DNA from 3 places in the Cupriavidus sp. YAF13 genome. Region 1 is predicted to be linked to each of the others. Evidence: predicted binding sites of a transcription regulator. Region 1 holds the regulator's gene; each other region holds the start of a gene.

What was found. The regulator sigma-54, encoded in region 1, starts transcription at its own class of promoters, with help from an activator protein. The targets are predictions, from matches to a motif close to TGGCANGNAANCTGCTTT.
Region 2: AB4061_RS25960 (ammonium transporter) is a predicted target of sigma-54. The motif match lies at 2,437-2,454, and genes of this name have one in related genera.
Region 3: AB4061_RS22775 (GTP cyclohydrolase II) is a predicted target of sigma-54. The motif match lies at 4,226-4,243, and genes of this name have one in related genera.

The regions. Positions count from the first base shown of each region.
Region 1 is NZ_JBFRDD010000006.1:138,492-144,836, reverse strand. It holds gene lptC (LPS export ABC transporter periplasmic protein LptC) at 1-340, shown strand, start outside; gene lptA (lipopolysaccharide transport periplasmic protein LptA) at 395-1,039, shown strand; gene lptB (LPS export ABC transporter ATP-binding protein) at 1,064-1,849, shown strand; gene AB4061_RS07460 (RNA polymerase factor sigma-54) at 1,985-3,460, shown strand; gene hpf (ribosome hibernation-promoting factor, HPF/YfiA family) at 3,510-3,860, shown strand; gene ptsN (PTS IIA-like nitrogen regulatory protein PtsN) at 4,243-4,698, shown strand; gene hprK (HPr(Ser) kinase/phosphatase) at 4,734-5,705, shown strand; gene AB4061_RS07440 (PsiF family protein) at 5,893-6,225, shown strand; gene rapZ (RNase adapter RapZ) at 6,345-6,345, shown strand, end outside.
Region 2 is NZ_JBFRDD010000035.1:95,953-102,297, forward strand. It holds gene AB4061_RS25950 (Bcr/CflA family multidrug efflux MFS transporter) at 1-51, shown strand, start outside; gene AB4061_RS25955 (mechanosensitive ion channel family protein) at 125-955, opposite strand; gene AB4061_RS25960 (ammonium transporter) at 1,202-2,404, opposite strand; gene AB4061_RS25965 (HU family DNA-binding protein) at 3,016-3,297, shown strand; gene AB4061_RS25970 (acyl-CoA thioesterase) at 3,490-3,975, shown strand; gene AB4061_RS25975 (CreA family protein) at 3,992-4,498, shown strand; gene AB4061_RS25980 (SDR family oxidoreductase) at 4,600-5,358, shown strand; gene AB4061_RS25985 (acid phosphatase) at 5,407-6,264, opposite strand.
Region 3 is NZ_JBFRDD010000029.1:124,969-131,313, forward strand. It holds gene AB4061_RS22755 (YfaP family protein) at 75-920, shown strand; gene AB4061_RS22760 (MGDG synthase family glycosyltransferase) at 1,001-2,182, shown strand; gene AB4061_RS22765 (hypothetical protein) at 2,250-2,726, shown strand; gene AB4061_RS22770 (acyltransferase family protein) at 2,894-4,012, shown strand; gene AB4061_RS22775 (GTP cyclohydrolase II) at 4,297-5,535, shown strand; gene AB4061_RS22780 (URC4/urg3 family protein) at 5,532-6,345, shown strand, end outside.

The sequences.
Region 1 (6,345 bases):
CTACGAAATCGACCGTCCGCCCGTCACCGGCCACTCCGATCGCGGCACAATGAACGCGGAAGGCTCGGTCATCGACCTGTTCGGCAATGCCTTCATCGTGCGTGCCCAGGGCCCCGAGCCTGCCAAGGACCCACAGATGACGGCCGCCTCGGAGTATTTCCAGGTGCTGGTGAACGATGACATCGTCAAGACCGACAAGGCTGTCAAGCTGACCCGCGGCCCGTCGGTGATGACCGCCAACGGCCTGGTCTTCAACAATGTCACTCGCGAAGTACAATTGCTGGGTAACGTACGCGGCACCATCATCACGGGGCCGCCGCCGGCAAGTCCCGCGAAGTAGCCCTGAAGCCGCCCGCGGGCACCAGCCGCCCGCGTCAACCGCCATCACGCCAACATGAATCCATTCCCGACGACTTCGTCCTGTCTGCGCCGCAGCACGGCCGCTTTGCTGACGCTGGCCGCCGTCCTTGGCCTCACGCTGGCCGCGCCCGCCAGCGCCGAAAAGGCCGACCGCGAAAAGCCGCTGGTCCTGGAGGCCGACAATGCCAGCTACGATGACGTCAAGCAGGTCTATGTACTGACCGGCAACGTGGTGCTGACCAAAGGCACCATGGTGCTCAAATCCGACGCGGCCGAAGTCCGTACCGATCCCGAGGGCTACCAGTACGCGGTCGCGACCTCTAAGGGCGGCAAGCAAGCCTATATCCGCCAGAAGCGCGACAACGTCGACGAGTACATCGACGGCTGGGGCGACCGCATCGAATATGACGGCAAGCAGGAGTTGTCCAAGCTGATCGGGCGCGCCCGCATGGCTCGCCTGGCCGGCGCCAAGCTGGTCGACGAGATCCGCGGCGCGGTGATCACCTATGACAGCCGCAACGAGTTCTACACGGCCAGCGGCGGCGCCGAGAACGCGACCGCGGGCAGCCCGTCGGGCCGCGTGCGCGCCGTGCTGTCGCCGCGCCAGGAGCAGCCCGCCAGCGGTGCCGCAGCCAACCCGCTGCCGCTCAAGCCGGCCACGGCTCCCGTCAACCCCTGACCCACGGATTCTGACTTCACCTTCATGACCGCTACCCAAACCGCACCGTCCCAGCCCGCCACCCTGAAGGACAGCAGCACGCTGGTCGTGCGCCACCTGAAGAAGCGCTACGGCTCGCGCACCGTGGTCAAGGACGTGTCGCTCGACGTGAAGAGCGGCGAGGTGGTCGGCTTGCTGGGCCCCAACGGCGCGGGCAAGACCACGTCGTTCTACATGATCGTGGGGCTGGTGGCGCTGGACGAGGGCGATATCGTGCTCGACGACAAGCACATCAGCGGCCTGGCCATCCATGAGCGAGCGCGCATGGGCCTGTCCTACCTGCCGCAGGAAGCCTCGGTGTTCCGCAAGCTCAATGTGCAGGAGAACATCCGCGCGGTGCTGGAGCTGCAGCTCAACGATGGCAAACCCCTGGGCAAGGCCGAGATCGAGCGCCGGCTGGACACCCTGCTGGATGACCTGCAGATTGCCCACCTGCGCGACAACCCGGCGCTATCGCTGTCCGGCGGCGAGCGCCGCCGCGTGGAAATCGCCCGCGCGCTGGCCTCCGCGCCGCGCTTCATCCTGCTCGACGAGCCCTTCGCCGGTGTCGACCCGATCGCGGTAGGCGAAATCCAGCGCATCGTCAGCTTCCTCAAGGCACGCAATATCGGCGTGCTGATCACCGACCACAACGTGCGCGAGACGCTGGGCATCTGCGACCACGCCTACATCATCAGCGAAGGCGCGGTGCTGGCGTCCGGGCAGCCTGAGGACATCATCGCCAACGAGTCGGTGCGCAAGGTCTACCTGGGCGAGAACTTCCGCATGTAAGGGCGCGTGGCGCCTGCCGCGCATCGGCCCCCGGGCGGCTTCGGTGTCGCCTTTTATCCTTCAAACGATCATAGCGACACCAGCGATAGCAATTTCCGTTCCATCAGTACGGAAGTTGAGCATAAAATAGGTCGCATGAAACCGTCGCTACAGCTCCGCCTCTCGCAGCATCTCGCGCTTACGCCGCAACTCCAGCAGTCGATCCGGCTGCTGCAACTGTCCACGCTTGAACTGCAGCAGGAAGTGGAACAGGCGCTGACCGAGAACCCCTTGCTCGAGCGTGAGAACGACTGGCTGGACAGCCCGTTGCGCGTGTCTTCGGACGGCTCGGTGAACCTGCAGAGCGCGCCCGCGCCGGCGCCCGCCGATGGCCAGGGCACCAGCGAGAACCGCCCGGATGGCGCCCCCGAAGCCGACGACAGCTACTCCGACAGCAACGAGGATTACGGCAGCGACTGGAGCCTGGACGACTTCGCCCGCCGCCCGCAAGGCGAAGACGACGAAAAGACCCCGATGCAGCTGCGCGACGCCGAGCCCACGCTGCGTGAACACCTCATGGAACAGCTGGCGCCGCTCAAGATTTCCCTGCGCGACAAGGGGCTGGCTATCTTTCTGGTCGAATCCCTGGACGATGATGGCTACCTGAGCACGACGCTCGAGGAAATCTGCAGCGAGCTGCCGGAGGAGCTCGAGTTCGAGGTCGACGAGATCCAGGCTGTGCTCACGCTGCTGCAGAGCTTCGATCCGCCGGGCGTCGGGGCACGCAACGCCGCCGAGTGCCTGGCGCTGCAATTGCGCAGGCTCAAGCATCCGCAGCGCGAACTGGCGCTGAGCATCGTCACCAACCACCTCGAGCTGCTGGCGGTGCGCGATTACACGCGCCTTAAAAAGGCGCTGCAAGTGGACGAGCCGGAACTCAAGGCCGCCCATGAACTGATCCGCTCGCTCGCGCCCTATCCCGGCCATGCCTACAGCCGGCCAGAAGCGGATTTCGTGGTGCCCGATGTTTTTGTTCGAAAGTTGAGCGGCGGATGGATCGCCCACCTAAACCCGGATGTGATGCCGCGGCTACGCATCAACGACATGTACGCGCAGATTTTGCGCGGTGCAAAAGGCGATGCAGGCGCGGCCGGATTGCAGCAAAAGCTGCAGGAAGCACGCTGGTTGATCAAGAATATCCAGCAAAGGTTCGACACGATATTGCGCGTCGCACAAGCCATTGTCGAACGTCAAAAGAACTTCTTCACCCACGGTGAAATTGCGATGCGCCCCTTGGTTTTGCGGGAGATTGCCGATACACTGGGTTTACACGAGTCCACCATCTCTCGGGTGACTACCAATAAATACATGGCAACGCCGATGGGGACTTTCGAGCTGAAGTATTTTTTCGGCTCTCACATATCCACAGAAACCGGCGGCGCGGCCTCATCAACGGCAATCCGTGCGTTGATCAAGCAATTGATAGGAGCCGAAGACGCTAGGAACCCCTTGTCCGACAGCCGGATTGCCGAATTGCTCGGCGAGCAAGGCTTTGTGGTAGCACGGCGTACCGTTGCCAAATACCGCGAAGCGCTCAAGATTCCCGCGGTCAATCTCCGTAAGACTTTGTAGCCGAGCTGCATCGCCTGCCTGATGCAGCTCTTTCAGAAGGAGAAACGCTATGAACTTCAAGATCAGTGGACACCACTTGGACATCACGCCCCCTCTGCGTGAGTACGTGGAAACGAAACTGGAGCGTATCGTCAGGCATTTCGATCAAGTCATTGGCGTAAGTGTGCTGCTCTCTGTCGACAATACAAAAGAAAAGGACCGGCGGCAGTACGCGGAAATCAATCTACATCTCAAGGGCAAGGACATCTTTGTCGAAGCGCATCATGAAGACCTGTATGCCGCTATCGACGCACTGGTCGACAAGCTCGACCGGCAGGTGATTCGCCACAAGGATCGCGTGCAGAGCCACGACCGTGAAGCGGTCAAGTATCAGATGGCCGCATCGCAGATGCAGCAATGACCGTGCCTGACGGCCCACATACCGGGCCGTCGGTGTCAGTCCCTTGAAAAATGGAATCAAGCCGCGCCCAGAGCGCGGCTTTTTCATTGCGGCCTACCCAATCGGGGCACACAGGGGATTCCGCAACGCATATGTACCGGTGTATGCTGTGCAATACATAGTTGACTGGCCTAGCCATTCCGGTGCATGCAGCACCGCTTGAGCGCATCGGCCATTGCAATGCACAAAGCGGAAGCGGGCCTGCTCTATAATGGCCAGACGCCCGACACCGGCATGGGGGACAACCGGTGGAAACCTCGGGCCTTGGTTTTTATCCACTTTCCGCCCGGCGGGACGCCTCCTGGCCCCGGGCCTGCTTACTAGAAAACCCTGCGCATTCCACATGAATCGTTTGGCTAAATTGCTGCCACCCGGCAACATCAACCTCGACGTCAGCGTCACCAGCAAGAAGCGCGTGTTCGAACAGGCCGGGCTCCTCTTCGAGAACAACCATGGCGTAGCGCGCGCGACCGTGACCGACAACCTGTTCGCCCGCGAGTCGCTGGGGTCCACCGGCCTAGGCGCGGGGGTTGCAATCCCCCACGGCCGTATCAAGGGACTGAAGCAGCCACTGGCCGCCTTCATGCGCCTGGCCGAGCCGATCCCCTTCGAGTCGCCCGACGGCAAGCCGGTCGCGCTGCTGATCTTCCTGCTGGTGCCCGAACAGGCCACCCAGCAGCATCTGGAAATTCTCTCCGAGATCGCCCAGTTGCTGTCCGACCGCGAGATGCGCGAAGGACTGGCTACCCTGCCCACCCCCGACGACGTGCACCAGTTGCTGACGCAATGGCACCCTTGATCCGGCACTGAAAGCCCGCCCCTGAAAGCACCCGAATGGAACTCACTGGCGTCACCTCGCAGTCGATCTTCGACGACAACGCAGCCGATATCAAACTCTCCTGGGTAGCAGGACTGGAGGGTGCGGACCGCGCCTTCGATGTCGAGTTTGCGCGTGAAGCCACGTCCGCGGCCGATCTCGTCGGCCACTTGAACCTGATCCACCCGAACCGGATCCAGGTGCTGGGCAAGCCCGAAATCACGTATTACCAGCGCCTCGATGACGAGATGCGCAAGCGCCAGATGGGCGAGCTGATCCTGCTGGAGCCGCCGTTCCTGGTGATCGCCGACGGCATGGAGCCGCCGCCCGACCTGGAACTGCGCTGCACGCGCTCGTCCACCCCGCTGTTCACCACGCCGGTGTCTTCGGCCGCGGTGATCGATCACCTGCGCCTCTATCTGTCGCGCATTTCCGCGCCGCGCGTAACCATGCACGGCGTGTTCCTCGACATCCTCGGCATGGGCGTGCTGGTGATGGGCGAATCCGGCCTGGGCAAGAGCGAGCTCGGCCTGGAACTGATCTCGCGCGGACATGGGCTGGTGGCGGACGATGCCGTCGATTTCGTGCGCCTCGGGCCGGACTTCATTGAGGGCCGCTGCCCGCCGCTGCTGCAGAACCTGCTGGAAGTGCGCGGCCTGGGCCTGCTCGACATCAAGACCATCTTTGGCGAGACTGCGGTACGCCGCAAGATGAAGCTCAAGCTGGTGGTGCAGCTGGTACGCCGCAACGATGGCGAATTCGAGCGCCTGCCGCTGGACTCCCAGTATCTCGACGTGCTCGGCCTGCCTATCCACATGGTCAAGATCCAGGTGGCGGCCGGCCGAAATCTCGCCGTGCTGGTCGAGGCCGCCGTGCGCAACACCATCCTGCGCTTGCGCGGCATCGACACGCTGCGCGACTTCATGGACCGCCAGCGCGCCGCGATGCAGGCCGATGTCGCATCGCGGGGCCAGGGCAGGCTACTCTAGGCTTGGCAGGCCCACGTCATGCGACCACGACGGGGCCGTTTTCAATTGCTTACATCCGGCCGCGCTTCAATGGTCAACGCGATTGGGGCATAGGCCGTTTTGTGCAGTAATGGGCATTGGGCCCAGCCCGAGTTGCCGAGCCGACAGGCCAGCAGCCATGAAGTTTTCCACAGCCAGGAGAGCAAGCATGAAAAAATTGATCGCGATGTGCGTGCTGGTAGCCCCGCTTTTTGCCACCGGCGCCTTCGCCCAGAATGCACCGGCCGCGGCACCCGCTGCCGCAGCCGCACCCGCTGCAGCTAACACCCAGCAGGACAAGATGAAGGCTTGCAACACGCAGGCCACCGGCAAGAAGGGCGACGAGCGCAAGGCCTTCATGAGCAATTGCCTGTCCAACAAGCCCGCGGCCGCACCCGCCAAGAACAGCCAGCAGGAAAAGATGAAGACCTGCAACGCCCAGGCCACCGGCAAGAAGGGCGATGAACGCAAAGCCTTCATGAGCGACTGCTTGTCCAAGTAAGCTACCGGCATCATTTGCGGCGCGGACGTGTAAAAATGGCGAACCTTTTCGGTTCGCCATTTTTGCTGGCACGGCGCCGTCATGACGGCGTCATCACCTGATGTTATGCTTGTCGTGCTA
Region 2 (6,345 bases), on a different contig from region 1:
CTGATGCGGGCCTTCGGCCGTTCAGGCGCGACGGTGCGCGGCGCCGGATGATCCGGGCGCCGATGCTGCAGCGGTAGCGGGGCGGCCTGGCTCAGTTTGGCCGCGCCATCCCATCGATACACGGTTAAGCGGCCGCGGCGTTTTGCAGCACCACCAGTTGGGCTGGCATTGGCGCGGCGAAGCCGGCCTCGCCAAAGCTCTCGCGGATCACGCGGTTGCTATCGAAATACACCTGCCAGTAATGGTCGGTATGGCAGTGCGGACGTACCGCAAGCACCGGACCCACCAGGGTGAACTCGAGAATCTCCACGTCCGGCGGCGGCTCGGCCAGAACGTTGGGCAGCGCGGCCAGCCGCGCCTTGAGCAGGGTGGCGGCCGCCGCCACGTCCGTGCTGCCGGCCAACTGGGCCTTGAGCTCGACCCGGCGGTACGGGTTGGCGCTGAAGTTCTGGATGGTGTCCGCAAAGATTTTGCTGTTGCCGACCACGGTGAGGACATTGTCGGGCGTGTCCAGCGTGGTGGCAAACAGGCCGATCTCCCTGACGGTGCCGGTGGTCCCGCCTGCCGTGACGAAATCCCCGACCTTGAAGGGCCGCAGCACCACCAGGAAGGCGCCTGCCGCGAAATTGGACATCAGCCCCGACCACGCCATGCCGATGGCGATGCCGGCCGCCGCGATCAGCGCGGCAAAGCTGGTGGTCTGGATGCCGAAGTAACCCAGGATCCCGATGATCAGCACGACATTCAGGGTCACCGTGACGATGGAGCCGACATAGCGCAGCAGGGTCGGGTCGACCTTTTGCTTGGTCAGGGACCCCTGCACCATGCGTACCACGACATGGATCAGCCACCGGCCAATCACCCAGAAGACGAGGGCGGCGAGAACCTTGAACCCGACTTCCGTCGCATAGGCGACAACCACATCCTGATACTTCTGCAGCGTTGTGGCATCCATCGCGTTTCTCCCTTGCTGGCTCGGCAGGTACACAGGCAACGAACATCATGCAGCGGATGCCCGGGCGCATCGGCGGCGGGGCGCGAAAGTGGGCAACGCATTATTGCTACGCGGCGAGCGGAAGTTCAAGCACAAAATGGCCGCAAAGGGCGCAGGGCGCCACTCGCGGCCATGGGTCGCAGGAGAAGGGGCGGTGGGGCGCAAGGGCGCAGGGGCGCAGGGGCGCAATTCCCTTTGCGCCGTGCCTTACCAGTTGGTTTCGCGCTCCGGCGTGGCGGAGATGCGATGCAGCGACAGGTCCGCGCCGTTGTATTCCGATTCAGCGTCAAGCCGGATGCCCACGACTTTCTTGAGCGTGCCGTAAACCACGGTGCCACCCACCAGGGCGATCACGATGCCAAGGAGGGTGCCGAGGCACTGCGCGCCGAGCGAAACGCCGCCAATGCCACCGAGTGCCTGGCTGCCAAAGATGCCGGCGGCAATGCCGCCCCACGCGCCGCACAGCCCGTGCAGCGGCCAGACGCCCAGCACATCATCGATATGCCACTTGTTCTGGGCCAGCGTGAACAGGTAGACGAACAGCGCACCGGCGATGGCGCCCGTGACCAGCGCGCCCAACGGGTGCATCAGGTCGGATCCGGCGCAGACCGCCACCAGCCCGGCCAGCGGGCCGTTGTAGGCAAAGCCGGGGTCGTTGCGGCCGGCCGCCCAGGCGGCCAGCGTGCCGCCGGCCATGGCCATCAGGGAGTTGATGGCCACCAGCCCGCTGATCTTGTCGACGGTTTGCGCGCTCATGACATTGAAACCGAACCAGCCTACCGCCAGCACCCATGCGCCCAGCGCCAGGAACGGGATGTTCGAGGGCGGGTGCGCGCTGATGCGGCCGTCTTTCTGGTAGCGGCCGCGGCGCGCGCCCAGCAGCAATATGGCGGGAAGCGCGATCCAGCCGCCCATGGCATGGACCACGACGGAGCCGGCGAAGTCGTGGAACGGCGCGCCCGCGACCGAGGCGATCCAGTCCTGCACGCCAAAGCGGTTGTTCCAGACGATGCCCTCGAAGAAGGGATAGACCAGGCCCACCAGCACGAAGGTGGCCACCAGTTGCGGATTGAAGCGCGAGCGCTCGGCAATGCCGCCAGAAATAATCGCCGGTATGGCGGCGGCAAACGTTGCCAGGAAGAAGAACTTCACCAGCTCGTAGCCGCTTCTTTCCGCCAGTGCATGGGCGCTGGTGAAGAACTCGACCCCATAGGCCACGGTGTAGCCAATAAAGAAATAGGCGATCGTGGAAACCGCAAAATCCACCAATATCTTGACCAGTGCGTTGACCTGGTTCTTCTTGCGCACCGTGCCCAGCTCCAGGAACGCAAAGCCCGCGTGCATGGCGAGCACCATGATCGCCCCCAGCAAGATGAACAGGGCATCGGTGCCGCTCTTCCATTTGTCCATACAATCCTCAATGCGCAAAATGGGAGCACACGTACGCAAAAAGCGTACCAGTCTGGGGCATCGGAGACAGGGATCTGCACCGTGTTGGTGGAATTTGCACCGATTTGTCGCGCTCGACGTGGGTGCCGCACGGATTGCGAAGCCATCACCGGAAACCGAATGTCATGCGCCGGGGATGCATGGCACGCGGCGTCTGCGCCAAAATGAGGCAATGCCCCGATTTGGGGCGCGCACCCACCGGTTATATGCACCATGATGGGTTCTTTCTGGCGCGTCCATCCAAAGCCATTGGGATGCTGCCGACCAAGCCGCCTGGGTGGGTTCGGCGGCAACAAGGCGCGCACAGCGATGGCCTGAGCTTGTCAAGCGATGCCTGTCATCACGTACCAGCGTTCGAATGACCACTRCTCTCGCCGGCCGCATTTGAAAGCACGGAAAAGGAGGGGTAAATTCCCCGCAAAGGCGCTTGACTCAAGGATTTGCGGCTTTTTTCGTTGCATTGGTGCCACTGGGGATTGCCCAATGCGTAAAGCGCGGATTAGACTGCGCCGATCGGTAATTTGCCGCGTGGCAGACACTCCGATCAAGACGACCAACAAGGGAAATCAGCCATGAATAAAGGTGAACTGGTATCTGCCATCGCCGCTGACGCGGAACTGAGCAATGCTGCAGCAGAGCGCGCGCTGAATGCCGCTCTGGACAACATTAAGAAGGCGGTTGCCAAGGGTGATTCGGTAACGCTGGTGGGCTTCGGCAGCTTCAGCTCCGGCAAGCGCGCCGCACGTACCGGACGCAATCCGCGTACTGGCGAGACCATCAAGATTCCGGCCGCCAAGACGGTCAAGTTCTCTGCCGGCCAAGGGTTCAAGGACGCTGTGAACAAGAAGAAATAAGTAGTCCGCGCCCCAGGCGCTAATGAGAAGGCGGCCCGTTGGGCCGCTTTTTTATTGGTGCCCGGGTGCTTTTTGACGTTCTCGGGGGTAAGGCAGGACGATCGTTCCGGGTTAAACTGCCGATCGTCGGCGCCAGCCTTTCGACCTGCGCCGCGGGTCGGCCCGGCCGCTTCCAGATTCCGGATTTTCATCATGAATGACCTGTCCCACCAGCTTTCCATGACCGTGCTGATGACGCCGGACATGGCCAATTTCTCCGGCAATGTGCACGGCGGCACCATCCTCAAGTACCTCGACATGGTGGCCTACGCCTGTGCCAGCCGCTATGCCGGGCGCTATGTGGTCACGCTGTCGGTCGACCAGGTGGTGTTTCGCCAGCCCATCCACGTGGGTGAGCTGGTGACGTTCCTGGCGGCAGTCAACTTCACCGGCCGCAGCTCCATGGAAATCGGCATCAAGGTGATCACGGAGAATATCCGCAGCAAGCTGGTTCGCCATACCAACAGCTGCTACTTCACCATGGTCGCGGTGGACGACAGCGGCGCACCTGCCGAAGTGCCGCCGCTGGTGCCCCGCGACGAAGTCGAGCGACAGCGCTTTGCCGCAGCCCAGCTGCGCCGCCAGCTGCGCCAGGAAATGGAAAAACGGCACGATGAAATCACCGGCACGGTGTCCTGAGGTGGGGGGCACGGCCATGCAATCCGGGCGTTCCCATCGCGTTTCCCGTGGGCCGTTTTGGCCCCTGAGCGGTCTTCTGGCGGCGTTGGCGCTGCTGGCGCCGGCCGTGCATGCCGAGGAAATCGGCAGCGTGAGCACCAATTTCCGCATGACCGGCTCCGACAAGGTCGTGATCGAAGCCTATGACGATCCGCAGGTCGAAGGCGTGACCTGCTACGTGTCGCGTGCCCGCACCGGAGGCATCAAGGGTTCGCTGGGCATGGCCGAAGACCCGCCGGAAAGCTCCATTGCCTGCCGCCAGGTAGGCCCGATCACGTTCAAGGGGCCGCTGCGCCAGCAGGACAATGTGTTTTCCGAGCGCATGTCGATCCTGTTCAAGACCCTGCACGTGGTGCGCACGGTCGACCGCAAGCGCAATACCCTGGTCTACCTGACCTACTCGGACCGCATCGTGTCCGGCAGCCCGCAGAATAGCGTGACCGCCGTGCCGGTGGCTGCTGCCACGCCGATTCCGGTCAAGTAGGCATTCAGGCATCCGGGCATCCAGGCATCCAGGCATCCAGGCATTCGTTTCCCGATTCACGATTCACGATCCATTCAACAATCCAGTCCGGAGAAGACAGCATGAGTGAGCAAGGCAAGGTTGCGCTGGTAACGGGTGCGGCCCGCGGCATCGGCAAGGCGGTGGCGCAGGCGCTGCTCGTGGCAGGCTATCGGGTGGTGTTTGCCGGGCGTACCGCCGCACCGCTAGAGGCGCTGGCCGTGCAAGCCACGGCCGAGGGTTATACGGCGCTGGCGGTGCAATGCGACGTCAGCGATCCGGATTCGGTGGAGCGGCTCTTTGCCCAGGTTCGCGACCATTTCGGCCGGCTCGATGTGCTGTTCAATAACGCCGGCATCAATGCGCCAGCGGTGTCGATCGATGAACTCTCTGTTGCGCAATGGAAGGCCGTGCTGGACACCAACCTGACGGGCGTGTTCCTGTGCTCGCGCGCGGCCTTCGCGCTGATGAAGTCGCAGAGCCCGCGTGGCGGCCGCATCATCAACAACGGCTCGATCTCGGCGCACGCGCCGCGTCCCAACACGGTGCCGTACACGGCCACCAAGCACGCCATTACCGGGCTGACCAAGAGCCTCTCGCTGGATGGCCGCGCCTTTGACATCGCCTGCGGGCAGATCGATATCGGCAACGCCGCCACCGACATGGCCTCGCGCATGGCGCGCGGCGTGCCGCAAGCCAACGGCGAGATCGCGCCGGAGCCGCTGATGGACGTGGCGCATGTAGCCAGCTCGGTGGTGCACATGGCCAACCTGCCGCTGGATGCCAATGTGCAGTTCATGACCGTGATGGCCACCAAGATGCCCTTCGTCGGGCGGGGCTGAGCACGGCGCAAGCGCCTGGCCGGCATCGCGCCGGCCAGGCGTCTCCCGCTATTTGATCGCCAGTGCCTCGCTTTCGGCGCGGCAGTCGCCAGTCGGCCGCAGTCCCTTGGCACGGGTTTCTGCCACCTCCGCTTTGGCTGCCGCAAGATCTGCGAGGAAGGTGGGGTCTGCATGCAGCCGCGCCACGGTAGCTGCGCCCATGATGCGGCCCTGCGTTGCATCGCTTTGCCAGTGCACGTTGCAGACCAGCCGGCTTTGCCCATAGGCCAGCCCGCGCGCCAGGATCATATTGGACTGTTGCGGCGCGATTTCCGCCAGGATCAACGCCCACGCCCAGCCGATGGCGTTATGCCCCGAAGGGTAGGAGCCGTCCTTGGAAAGCATGGCTTCCTCGGCGGGCGTGCAACTCGGCTGCTGGTTGACCATGAACGGCCGGGCGCGCGTGTATTTGTCTTTCACGCCGTACGTCGATAATCCCGCATCGGCCAGGGTCCGGCGCAGCAGCAGGTAGAGCCGCGGCGTTTGCTCCTGCGATATCGGCACATCCAGCGCGCACGAAAAAACCCCCGCGGCCTGCGGGAATTTCAGGTTGGCGTCGACTGCCGCCTGGCGGTAGCGTGCCGTGCTTCGCAGGGCCTGGTTGCCGCGCGCGATCTCGTCGTCCAGGGCTTGCGCCGCGGAGCCGGGCGCGGGCGGCGGTGGCACCAGGGCGAGGCTATCGGGCCATGCGTCCGCCGGCAGGTAGCCGGCGAGAATGCCGGGCCGTATCTCCGGCACCGGCGCCGCGGTGCTGCCCTGGCCCTGGCTGGCACAGCCTGCGAGGAGCAAGGCAGTGCCCAGCACGGACAAGCCCGCGAGCCGGTTGCTGGCGGGCAGGAAATGTCTGGCGAATGAGTGTGCTTGCATCTGCGTTTGCATCTGTTGGTTGTTTCCGTAGCCGCCGTCGGACCGGCGTGGTACCGGTAGGCAAGCGGCCGTGCTCCCGTC
Region 3 (6,345 bases), on a different contig from region 1:
TGAGCCATACTGACAGCCACGCTGATGCCCAGCCAGAAAACCAGTCGCAAAGAACGCAGGAAGGAACCGCGGATATGCAGCACTCGCTGAAACTAGCCTTGATCAGCCTGACCCTGCCGGCCCTGTTGCTGGCCGGCGCCGCGCGTGCCGACGATGCCATCGAGTTCACCACGCCGCGCAATGGCTGGCGCAACTCGGCTGGTGATGCTTCGGCCTATACGCAGGAAGTGCATTACCCGGCAGTGGCGGTCTCCACGCGGGCCGGGCAAGCCGCCAGCGCCATGATTGCCGGGCGCATCCGCGCGGCGCCCAAGCCCGAGGCGGATACCGCGAGCGCCGCGTCGAACCCCGCACCCGGCGGGCGCGGGCGGCGCGGCGGCGGCTCGGTTGCCACCCTGGTGGTCAACGGCGTGGCGATGCCGCAGCGGGTCGAGGAAGATGGCCGCTTCTCACGGCCCTATGCCTTCTCGGGCGGCAGCAACAGCGTGGAGATCCGCAGTGCGCAGGGTGCCAGCAAGCGCGTGCAGTTCTACGACGGCTACCAGGGCAAGACCCGTCCACGCCTGCGCGTGGTGCTGTCCTGGGACAGCGATCAGACCGACCTGGACCTGCATGTGGTGGCGCCCGACGGCCAGCACACCTTCTATGCGAATCGCGTGGCCAGCAACGGCGGCGCGCTCGATGTTGACGTCACCACCGGCTATGGCCCGGAGATCTATTCGATTGCCGCGCCGCCACCCGGCACCTACCTGGTCTATGTGAACTACTACGGCAGCGGCGCCGGCCCCGAAGCCATTACCGTGGCGCAAGTGGCGCTGATCACCGATGAAAACACGCCCAACGAAAAACAACAGGTGTTCCGCGTGCCGATGCGCAAGCCCGGCGAACTGACGCTGATCAAGTCCTTCGTCATGAAGTGAGCACCGCCCCGAAACTCTCCAACACCCCAGCGTCCCGGCACCTCCGGGATCACCCCGGAAGGTCAAACTCCCCGATCCCCATGCAGCAGCAGAAGATCCTGTTCCTCAGTGTTTCCGCCGGCGCCGGCCACATGCGCGCCGCCGAAGCACTGCGCCTTACCGCCGAAGCCGAATTCCCCGATGTGCGGACGCTTCACCTTGACGTGATGGAATACGTCCCGGCCACGTTTCGCAAGCTCTACACCGACTTCTACATCAAGCTGGTGAACAGCTATCCGGCCCTCTGGGGCATGCTTTACCAGCACACTTCCGAGGCCGACCCGGCAGCGCCGATGCAAAAGCTGCGGCGCGCTGCCGAGCGCCTGAGCACGCGCGCGCTGCGCCGTGCGATTGACGAGTTTGCCCCGGATGCCATCGTCTGCACGCACTTCCTGCCCGCCGAGATCCTGATGCATGAGGTGCGCCGGCAGCGGCTGGCGGTACCAGTGTGGGTGCAGGTGACGGACTTTGATCTGCACGGCATGTGGGTGATTCCCCATATGACGGGTTACTTCGCCGCCAGCGAGGAAATCGCGTTTCGCATGCGGGCCAGTCGGATCGAGGCTGGCCGCATCCATACCACGGGGATTCCGGTGGTGCCGGCGTTCTCCCACCCGCAGGATCGCCAGGCCTGCGCACGGCATTTCGGGCTCGATCCGGCACGGCGCACCATTATGCTGATGGGCGGCGGGGCAGGGCTTGGCGGCCTTGACGACGTGGCCGGGGCGCTGATGCGGCTGGACCACGATTTCCAGCTGATCGTGCTGGCCGGGCGCAACGAGACCGCGCTGGCGCGGCTCAAGACCCTGGCCGCCGCACACCCCGGACGCCTCGTTCCCTTCGGCTTTACCAACGAGGTGGAGCGCCTGATGGCGTGCTCCGACCTTGTCATCACCAAGCCCGGCGGCCTGACCACGTCCGAATGCCTGGCGATGGGCGTGCCGATGGTGGTCAATGCGCCGATTCCCGGGCAGGAAGAGCGCAATGCCGATTACCTGCTGGAGCAAGGCGCCGCGCTCAAGGCGGTCGACCTGGTATCGCTGGAATACCGGGTGCGCCTTTTGCTGGCGGAGCCGGCGCGGCTCGACCAGATGCGTGCGCGGGCTAGCGCGCTGGGGCAACCGGCGGCGGCGCGCCGCGTGCTGGAAACCGTGCTCGGGCAATTGGCGCGGTGCGGCCAGCCTGCCGGCCACGGCGGTGCGGCTGCGACCGCGGCGCGTTGAGATGCGCGCGCTGAACCTGTCTTCTTCAACTCGGCACGCGGACCAGTCCTATCCGTCGCGCCATCCCATGGTGCTGGTGCTTACCGTGGCGTGGACCCTGCTGCTGGCCTATTTTTTTGCGAACGTGGAGATCCAGATCGAGGGTGCCGCGGGCTGGGCGGCCAACCTGCCCACCTGGCGCATCGAGCATCACTGGCTGCTGGATATTTTCTGGGGCGGGCGCCCGATGACGGGCTATCACGCTTGGGTATTCCCCTGCGTGGCGCTGTTCTTCCATTTTTCACTGGTGTTCGGCGGGCGCTGGAACTGGCGCGCCGAGGCGCGCGTGATCGCCTGCATCATGGTGTTCTGGATCAGCGAGGATTTTCTCTGGTTCGTGCTGAACCCGGCATTCGGGCTGGCGCGCTTTGCGCCGAGTTTCGTGCCCTGGCACATCCACTGGTGGGCCGGCGCGCCCACCGATTATTGGGTTTCGCTGGGCGTGGCGGCGGCGTTGCTCTGGCTGTCATGCCGGGGACCGGTGGGGAATCGTTACATTTTTTAGGTAAGCGCCGTCAATATGCTGTCTGGTACATATATTGCGGTGCAATGTGTGATCAACACAACGCTTTTGGCCGTTTTGCGGCAGTGCATCGTGGCCCGTTTTGGCGCCATCCTGTTTCCTGGGAGTAGAATCCGGTCCTTGTGCACTTTGTAGCATTCTTATAACAAATGAGCCCCCGTCCTTCGCGCATGGCGTGCATTGACGCTCTCAAGGCGATCAGTTCACAGCTGATCGTGCTGCACCATCTTGCCTTCTACGGCCCCATGTCCGATGCGGCCCACGTGCTGGCGCCCGGCCTGCTCGACTGGTTCTCGCAGTACGCGCGCATTGCCGTGCAGGCGTTCCTCGTCATCAGTGGCTTCCTGGCGGCGCGCAGCCTGGCTCCCGCCGGGCATTTGATGGTGCCGCGTCCCTTGCAGGCAATCTGGCGCCGCTACCAGAAGCTGGTGGTGCCCTATACCGCGGCTATCTTGATTGCCATTGCCGGTGCCGCCATTGCGCGCACCTGGATGCACCACGACTCCATTCCCGGCGCCCCCGGCCTGCATCAGTTCCTGGCGCATGTGCTGCTGCTGCACAACGTGCTGGACTTTGATGCCTTGTCCGCCGGCGTCTGGTATGTGGCCATCGACCTGCAATTGTTCGCGTTGCTGATGGTGGCATTGTGGGCAGCCCGCCGCTGCGAGCAATGGTTCGACGTGGGCGGCAGCCCGAAGGGCCCGCTGGTGGTGGCCGGGATGGTGCTGGCTTCGCTGTTCTGGTTCAACCGTGATGCCACATGGGATATCTGGGCGATTTATTTCTTTGGCGCCTACGGCTTGGGCACGCTGGCCTTCTGGGCATCCGAGCCTGAGCGTTCGCCGGTGGCATTGCTGGTGTTGTGCACCGTGGTGCTGGCAGCGTTGGCCGTGGATTTCCGGCTGCGCATCGCGGTGGCGCTGGCGATCGCGCTCCTGCTCGGCACGGCGCGCCGTGGCGGTTGGCTCGAGCACTGGCCGCAGGCCCGGTTCCTGGCGTTTTTCGGGCGTATTTCCTACTCGGTGTTCCTGGTGCATTTCCCGATTTGCCTGGTGGTCAATGCCCTGGTCTTCCATCTGGCGCCGCACCAGCCCGTGCTCAATGCGCTCGGCATGGTGCTGGCCTGGCTGCTTAGCAACGCCGCTGGCGCCTTGTTCCATCGCTACGTGGAGAGCGGTGCGCCGTTGCGTGCATTGCGCCTGGCGCTATGGCCTGCTGCCCCTGAGCCGGTCCAGCGGCAGCCGGCGGGGCAGTCACGGTCAACCTGACCGACCGATAGCCCCGATAGCCCCGATAGTCCCGATAGCGCTTCCGGTTTATCCGAAGGCACATCCAGCGGCACCCGGCCCCAGCGGCCCGGTGCCGCTTTTACATGGTGCCTATGCACCAGGCCAGCGCTGGCTGCGGCGCTGGCGCACCGGCACGGTGCGCAAGCGGTATCGTGCGGTGTGCAACACAGGGTAAAAACGAGCATTGGGATATGGCACGAAGGTTGCCTACTATGGAATCGTAAACCTGACCGTTTGGTCAGGATTCACGTTCCGAGGCTGCCATGTCCGATCATATTGTCCTGACCTCGCACGCGCGCCGCGACAAGCCGGCCGAGCCAATCCACTGGGGGGCCGCCACGGCAGCGGAGCGCGGCCCCGTGATCGCGAGCCTGACCAATCCGGCTCAGCGCAATGTGATCGGCACCCATTCCGGCGCTTACGCGGTCTACCGCGCGCTGGCAGTCGCGTCCGGCAAGCTGCAGCGAGACCACCGCGCCGATCTCACCGATACTTCGCCGGCTGACGCCATCGGGCCCCACCCGCAGTGGAGCGACCCGGACAAGATCGTCTCGATGGATCCCTGGGGTCACCTGGTTTCCAGCGCCTTCGGCGACCGGATCGCCGCGGGCATCGATATCCGTCCCTCGATCGCCATTACGCGCGCCCACATCAACATGCCCGAACTGATGGGCGCCATCGCGGCGGGCCGGCTCACGCCAGACGGGCAGATCCTTCATGCCAATGGCGACGTGCGGGTCACCAAAGCCGCGATCGATCCGGTCTGGTACCTGCCGGGGCTGGCGCGCCGCTTCGGGATCAAGGAAAGCATGCTGCGCCGCAGCCTGTTCGAGCAGACCAGCGGCATGTTTCCGGAACTGGTCACGCGCCCCGACCTGAAAGTGTTCTTGCCGCCGATCGGCGGCATGACCCTGTACTTCTTCGGCGATGTCAGCCAGCTTGGCAAGCCCGAGACCAAGGTGGCCTGCCGCGTGCATGACGAGTGCAACGGCTCGGACGTGTTCGGCTCCGACATATGTACCTGCCGGCCGTACCTGGCCCACGGCATCGAGGTGTGCATCGAGATGGCGCAGCAGGGCGGTGTCGGGCTGGTGGTCTATAACCGGAAGGAAGGCCGGGCACTGGGCGAGGTAACCAAGTTCCTGGTCTACAACGCCCGCAAGCGCCAGGTTGGCGGCGACCGGGCCGAGACTTATTTCGCACGCACGGAATGTATCGCCGGCGTGCAGGACATGCGCTTCCAGGAGCTCATGCCCGATGTGTTCCATTGGCTCGGCATCAAGCGTATCGACCGCTGGGCTTCGATGAGCAATATGAAGCACGGGGCGCTGACCGCTCAGGGTATCGAGGTGGTTGAGCAGGTTGCGATTCCCGATGCACTGATCCCGGCCGATGCCCGCGTGGAAATTGACGCCAAGGTGGCGGCTGGCTACTTCACGAGCTATACCCCGCCCGACGCGGAAGAACTCGCGCTGGCCAAGGGCAGAGGACTGCACGAATGAACGAGATACCCGAAGCGGGTGGCGTCCGCGGCGCCGCGAATCCCTTCACCAACGGCGAGGATGATGCCGGTGGCTGGGCCAGTCCCGTGCCGCCCGGCCATCCGGCCGCCGCATTGCTCACCGGCCACGCGGTACGCACCCGCTGCGCTGCCGTGACGGATCATGTGGCAGCCGGCGCGTCCAAGCTGTTTACCTGGCATCCGGAGCGGATCCCGGCAGTGGCCGATTACGTGGCGGCCACCATCCGCCAGCGCTATCCCGACCTCAACGTGCCGTATCACAGCCGCTGGCGTCATTTCGAGAGCGGCGGCCCTGGCGAGAAGCTGGACCGATGGCAGATCCTGTGCGAACGCGGCGGGCTCTCCGGCGAGGCCGACCGCGAGGAACGCGCCCGCATCGGCATCGACCTGGTGATCCCCAGCGTATTGCTGGATGCCGGCGCAGGCCCGGACTGGCGCTATCGCGATCCCGCCAGCGACCTGTTGCTGACGCGCTCCGAAGGGCTTGGCGTGGCCAGCTTCGACCTGTTCGCGCGCGGCGGCTTTTCTGCCCAGCCGGGCCAGCCGCTGCGCTCCGATGCCGAGCGCCTGATGCGTATCGATGCGTCCTCCATCGCAACCGCATTCCAGGTGGCCCAGCACAACCCGCTGGTGGGCCTGGATGGACGTGCCGGGCTGTTGCGCCGTCTCGGCGAGGTGGCGCAGGCCACGCCAGCGGTCTTTGGTTCGCCGGCGCGGCTGGGCAACCTGTTCGACTACCTCAAGGCCCATGCCAGCGCTGGGCAGATCGAGGCCGGCTTCGTGCTCACCA